One region of the Streptococcus sp. CCH8-C6 genome, then DNA from elsewhere that is predicted to be linked to it. Evidence: predicted binding sites of a transcription regulator. Region 1 holds the regulator's gene; the other holds the start of a gene.
What was found. The regulator HrcA, encoded in region 1, represses chaperone genes, less so after heat shock. The targets are predictions, from matches to a motif close to TTAGCACTCNNNNNNNNNGAGTGCTAA.
Positions count from the first base shown of each region.

Region 2: the regulator HrcA is predicted to act here: its motif matches at 1,965-1,991, upstream of groES (co-chaperone GroES).

Region 1 is NZ_LSJN01000064.1:21,848-25,270, forward strand. Features, by position in the region: gene AX677_RS06570 (ABC transporter permease) at 1-697, shown strand, start outside; gene hrcA (heat-inducible transcriptional repressor HrcA) at 861-1,895, shown strand; gene grpE (nucleotide exchange factor GrpE) at 1,931-2,467, shown strand; gene dnaK (molecular chaperone DnaK) at 2,642-3,423, shown strand, end outside.
Region 2 is NZ_LSJN01000033.1:6,252-9,674, forward strand. Features, by position in the region: gene groL (chaperonin GroEL) at 13-1,635, opposite strand; gene groES (co-chaperone GroES) at 1,659-1,940, opposite strand; gene AX677_RS03765 (hypothetical protein) at 2,149-2,439, opposite strand; gene AX677_RS03770 (PTS system mannose/fructose/sorbose family transporter subunit IID) at 2,534-3,388, opposite strand; gene AX677_RS03775 (PTS sugar transporter subunit IIC) at 3,372-3,423, opposite strand, start outside.

The DNA.
Region 1 (3,423 bases):
AAGAGGTCAAGTGACACTAGCTAATAAAAGTATTCTATTGCAGGTTTTCATGCCGATTTTCCTTATTTTTCTCTATAAATTTATTTTTTCTTTGAATGGAGCTGGTAAGGAAATTGGAGCGGATAAACTAGCTACTATGTTGCTTACGATCTCTCTGCCTTTCTCTCTAGCCATGTCTGTTGGAACACCTATTATTATCATCCTAGCTGAGGAAAGAGAAAAACGTAATTTGCAAAGTTTGCGCTTGGCTGGTGTGACAGCTGGTCAATACATTCTCTCTGCTTTAATCTGGCCAGCAATTATTGGGATTTTTTATATCGTCATTACCCCAATTTTGGTAGGAGCTAAGCTTTCTAATCATCTGTTCAGCTATAGTTTGGTTCTCTTATTGACCATGCTGGTCTTAATTTTCTTCTTTTTAATGGTTGGTCTGTTTTGTAAAAATCAGGTCATGGCACAATCTCTTAGTGTCCCAGCCATGCTCTTGGCGGCATTTATTCCTATGTTTTCAAATATGAGCGAGGATTTATTTAAGGTGCTGCGTTATAGCTTTATGGGCCTATTTACTAGCTATATGAAAGATTGGTCTCATTTCCATTTATGGAGCGGAGAATTTTTGGCTCTGCTAGTTTGGCTGCTTCTTTTTGTAGGAATTTCTTTCTATTTGATGCGCCGTTTGCAAATCTTGGACGACTAATCTAGGTCGCTAGACTGATTTTTAGCACTCTTGTAAAAAGAGTGCTAATTTTTTGAGTTTTTGTCTTGACTTTGGAGTAGAAGAGTGTATAATAGAATCATGAGTTAGCACTCGAGATGGTTGAGTGCTAATCAACAGCAGAATCTTGATTGGAGGTGATGCCGTGGTCACGGAGCGTCAAAATGAGATTTTGAATTTGATTATTGATATCTTTACCAAGACTCACGAGCCGGTCGGCTCCAAAGCCCTGCAGGATTCTATCAATTCTAGTAGTGCCACCATCCGAAACGATATGGCGGCTTTGGAAAAGCAGGGACTTCTGGAAAAGGCGCATACGTCCAGCGGCCGTAAGCCGAGCGTGGCTGGTTTTCAGTACTTTGTCAAGCATTCTCTGTTCTTTGATCGTCTCGCTGAGAATGAACTTTATGAGGTTATCAAAGCCTTTGACCATGAGTTTTTCAACTTGGAGGACATTCTTCAACAGGCAGCGGACCTTTTAACCAAGCTCAGTGGATGCACGGTTGTTGCACTGGATGTAGAACCCAGTCGGCAGCGTTTGACAGCTTTTGATATTGTTGTGCTCAGTCAGCACACGGCTCTGGCAGTCTTCACCTTGGATGAGTCCAATACCATCACTAGTCAGTTTATGATTCCGCGCAACTTCTTAAAAGAAGACCTGGATAGGCTTAAAGGCCTAGTAAGGGAACGGTTCTTGGGACAGACAGTGCTGGACATCCATTACAAGATTCGGACGGAAATTCCGCAGATTATCCAGCGCTATTTCACCACGACGGACAATGTCATTCAACTCTTTGAGCATATCTTTGGTGATATTTTCAAGGAAAATGTGATTCTGTCTGGCAAGGTTCAGCTCTTGGAATTTTCAGACCTGACGGCTTATCAGTTTTTTGATGACCCACAGAAAGTAGCTTTTGAGATTCGCGACAGCTTGGCTGAGGATCAGATGCAAAGCGTACGTGTGGCAGACAGTAGAGAAAGCTGTTTGGCTGATTTGACACTGATTTCCAGCAAATTCCTGATTCCTTATCGAGGATTTGGAGTTCTGGCAGTTGTCGGTCCGGTCAATCTTGACTATCAACGGCTGATCAGTCAGATGAATGTCGTCAACCGAGTGCTGACCATGAAACTGACCGACTTCTATCGTTACCTTAGCAGCAATCACTACGAAGTCCACTAAATATAGTATAAATATTCCTAAAAAGGAGGTGCCTTGTGGCAAAACATAAACAAGAAGAACATCCAGAAGATGTGGAAGTAAAAGAGGAAGCTGTAGAAACAGCTGAGCAAGCTGAATCAGCAAGCCCTGAAAAATCAGAATTAGAACTAGCTAATGAGCGGGCAGAAGATTTTGAAAACAAATATCTCCGCGCTCATGCAGAAATGCAGAATATCCAGCGCCGAGCAAATGAAGAACGCCAACAGCTGCAGAGGTACCGCAGCCAGGACCTGGCAAAAGCTATCTTGCCTTCGATAGATAATCTGGAGCGCGCGCTTGCCGTTGAAGGGCTGACAGATGATGTCAAAAAAGGACTGGAAATGGTGCAGGAAAGCTTGATTCATGCTCTCAAAGAAGAGGGCATCGAAGAAATCCCAGCTGACGGAGCTTTTGATCATAACTATCACATGGCTATTCAAACTGTTCCAGCTGACGATGAGCACCCAGTTGACACTATCGCGCAGGTCTTCCAAAAAGGCTACAAACTTCATGACCGTATCCTAAGACCGGCTATGGTCGTAGTTTACAACTAGGCGAGTCACTAATATTTGCGAAGTGAACTGCCAATCAGTTGCTGCGTAAGACTTGTCCGAAACGACAATAAACTATGAAAGAAAGATAAAAAATTGTTCAGCTTTGCTTCTTACGAGCGAAGCGAACCAAAGAAAAGTATCAAAAATAAAATTAAAGTAAAAAGAGGTAAAAATATGTCTAAAATTATCGGTATTGACTTAGGTACAACAAACTCAGCAGTGGCAGTTCTTGAAGGAACTGAAAGCAAAATCATTGCAAATCCAGAAGGAAATCGTACAACACCATCTGTAGTGTCATTCAAAAATGGTGAAATCATCGTTGGTGATGCGGCAAAACGTCAAGCAGTAACAAATCCAGATACAATCATTTCTATTAAATCAAAAATGGGAACATCTGAAAAAGTAGCTGCCAATGGCAAAGAATACACTCCGCAAGAGATCTCAGCTATGATTCTGCAATACTTGAAAGGCTATGCAGAAGAATACCTTGGTGAAAAAGTAAGCAAAGCGGTTATCACAGTTCCAGCTTACTTTAACGACGCACAACGTCAAGCGACTAAAGACGCTGGTAAAATCGCTGGTCTTGAAGTAGAACGTATCGTCAACGAACCAACTGCAGCAGCCCTTGCTTACGGTCTTGACAAACAAGATAAAGAAGAAAAGATTTTGGTCTTTGACTTGGGTGGTGGTACCTTTGACGTTTCAATCCTTGAGTTGGGTGATGGTGTCTTTGATGTATTGGCAACTGCTGGTGACAACAAACTCGGTGGTGATGACTTTGACCAAAAGATTATCGATCACATGGTAGCTGAGTTCAAGAAAGAAAATGGCATCGACTTGTCAAATGACAAGATGGCGCTTCAACGTTTGAAAGATGCAGCTGAAAAAGCTAAGAAAGACCTTTCAGGTGTGACTTCTACTCAAATCAGCTTGCCGTTTATCACAGCTGGCGACGC
Region 2 (3,423 bases), on a different contig from region 1:
TCCCGTTATTTCCTACATCATACCGCCCATCATGCCTGGATCCATAGCTGGAGCTGGGCTTGCTGGTTCTGGTTGATTAGCCACTACTGCTTCGGTTGTCAAGATAAGGCTGGCAACAGAAGCGGCATTTTGCAAGGCTGAACGAGTCACCTTAACTGGGTCAATGATTCCTGCCTCAATCATGTTAACCCATTCGCCAGTCGCGGCATTAAAGCCTGTACCAACTTCAGAGTTTTTCAGACGGTCAATGACGATTGAACCTTCAAAGCCTGCATTCAGAGCGATTTGACGAACAGGCTCTTCCAAGGCGCGAAGAACGATGTTACGTCCAGTACCTTCATCCCCTGCCAACTCAAGACCTGCGACAGCGTCCAGTACATTGATATAGGCCGTACCACCACCTGAGACGATTCCTTCTTCTACCGCTGCACGAGTTGCATTAAGGGCATCTTCGATACGGAGTTTCATTTCTTTGAGTTCTGTTTCGGTTGCAGCTCCAACCTTAATCACAGCTACACCACCGGACAATTTAGCCAGACGTTCTTGCAGTTTTTCACGGTCAAACTCAGAAGTGCTGCTTTCAATCTGTGACTTAATGACTGCCACACGGTTAGAAATAGCTTCTGGATTGCCAGAACCTTCCACAATCACAGTGCTGTCCTTATCAACAGTGACTTTAGAAGCTTGTCCAAGCGCTTCAATCGTAGCGTCCTTGAGCTCTAAACCAAGGTCATCTGTAATCACTGTACCGCCTGTCAAGATAGCGATGTCTTCCAACATAGCCTTACGACGATCACCAAAGCCTGGTGCCTTAACAGCTACGACATTAAAGGTCCCGCGAATCTTGTTAAGAACCAGCGTTGGCAGAGCTTCTCCGTCCACATCATCTGCGACAATCAAGAGCGGACGATTGGTTTTCAAGATGTTTTCCAATAATGGCAGAATCTCTTGAATATTAGAAATTTTCTTGTCAGTAATCAAGATGTAAGGATTGTCCAGTTCAGCTACCATTTTTTCATTGTCGGTTACCATGTACTGAGACAAGTAGCCGCGGTCAAACTGCATTCCCTCAACTACATCCAGTTCCGTTTCCATCCCTTTGGACTCTTCGATAGTAATAACGCCGTCATTTCCAACTTTTTCCATAGCTTCAGAGATGTACTCGCCGACTTTCTCGCTGCGAGAAGAAACGGCAGCAACCTGAGCAATAGCTTCCTTGTTAGAAACTGGCACTGAGTTAGATTTCAGGGCTTCAACAGCTGTCGCAACGGCTGCTTCAATCCCGCGGCGGATGCCGATTGGATTAGCACCAGCTGTAACATTCTTAATTCCCTCGCGAACGATAGCCTGTGTTAAAACAGTTGCTGTTGTTGTTCCGTCACCAGCGATATCGTTAGTCTTTGAAGCAACTTCTGACACCAGCTTAGCGCCCATGTTTTCAAAATGGTCTTCCAGTTCGATTTCCTTGGCAATGGTTACACCGTCATTGGTGATAAGGGGTGAGCCAAAGGATTTTTCCAAAACGACATTGCGGCCTTTAGGACCCAAAGTCACCTTGACAGTATTTGCTAAGATGTCAACTCCACGAACCATACTGCTTCTTGCATCTGCTGAAAATTTAATATCTTTTGCCATTTTATTATTCCTCTCTTCTAATCTTACTCGACAACTGCTAGAATATTGGCTTCACTGACTAAGAGATAAGTTTCATCTCCGTCCTTGACTTCCACGCCTACGTGATTTTCTACGAGAACCTTGTCCCCTTCCTTGACACTCAGGGCTACCAGCTCACCGTTCAAAGTACGAATACCTTGACCGACTGCGACAACTTCAGCTGTCTTAGTCGCTGCTTGGCCGTTGCCTGCAATGACAAATCCGCCAACTTTCTGCTCTTTTTCTTCTACTTTTAAGACCACACGGTCTCCTAATGGTTTTAACATAGTTTTCCTCCAAAGATTGAATTTTTAGCACTCTAAACTATCGAGTGCTAATCTATAGTTATTATTTTATCACTTGGTCAGAAATAGTCAAGAAAAAAACCGACTAGATAAAAGAAAAATTTTATTTTTTTCTTCACTGCCTCCTGAAGTCGAAGAAAAAAACAAGTCCGAGCTAAAATCCTCTCAGACTTGTCTTTAGGGGGAATGTCTATCTTGCAAGTTTTAGTTTTGCTTCAAAATCATCAATCACTTTTTGCAGATTTAGGAGTCCTCTATAGATACCATAGCCAAACAAAAGCATGGCTAAGATTCCTAGTAGAGCTAGGACGATTCCCGCAATCAGCGCTAGGAGATTGGTCTCATGAAAGAGATAAATCAGAACAAGACCGATGCTGGCAATGGCAAAGAAGAGACTGAACCAGCGTCCTAGATTTTCAATCATATGCTTCTGGTAGTGAATTTCTGTTTCATAGCCTTGAATCAATTCTTGTTCTGTCATGATTTTCTCCGTTCTTTCTTTTATTCTGCCTAAGCAAATTTGTATTAGACTAGCAGCAAATCGGACTTACTGCCAGCCTAAAATTGAGTGAGAATTAGTATTTCAGTTGAGGGTCAAAGATGCCAAGCGCTACACCAATCAAAGCAATGACAACCAAGAGGAGCATAACGAGGTTTGGTGATACTTTTTTCTTGGCCATCAGCCACCAGCAAAGGGTGATAAAGCCAGCTGTTAAGAGACCTGGATAAACACCGTCAATCTTTTCTTGCAGCTTCAGGAAGGCTTCGCCATCAGCATTTTTCAACTCTAATGAAGTCGTTACAGATACCCAAGTTGCAGCAACTGCCCCGATAACCATACCACCAATGACACTGATTGCCTTACGAAGCGCCTGTCCTTTAGGTCCTACAAGGAATTCTACCGCCTTGTCCCCTAATTCATAGCCTTTGAAGTAGGCAAAGCGCATACCGCCATAGATGAGAACATTCCAGACAAGGATGTAGAAGAGAGCGCCGATAGGATTTCCACCTTTCGAGAGTCCAAGGGCAATCCCCAGCAGAACTGGAATCAAGGTTCCAACTACCAAAGAGTCACCGATACCCGCGATAGGTCCCATGAGACCGGCACGCATACCATTGATAGTTTCGCCATCAACAGCGTCACCATTGGCACGCGCTTCTTCCAAACCAGCTGTAATCCCCACTACCAAAGCTCCGAGCTGAGGTTCTGTGTTGAAGAAAGCTGTATAGGTCTGCATAGCTTCTTTCTGCTCTGCTTTGTCTTTGTAGAGTTCTTCCACGATTGGCAGCATAGAGGTCAAGTAGCCGAAAGTCTGCATGTGCTCTTGAGAGAAGCAAGTCAAATGACCATAGTACCAATGGTGGAATGATTTCGCTAAAGTCTTTTTAGTTATTTTCTTTCTTTCAGCCATCTTAGATATCCTCCTCATCGTCATCAAAGTCAGCCCCACCAGCTGGCGCAGTT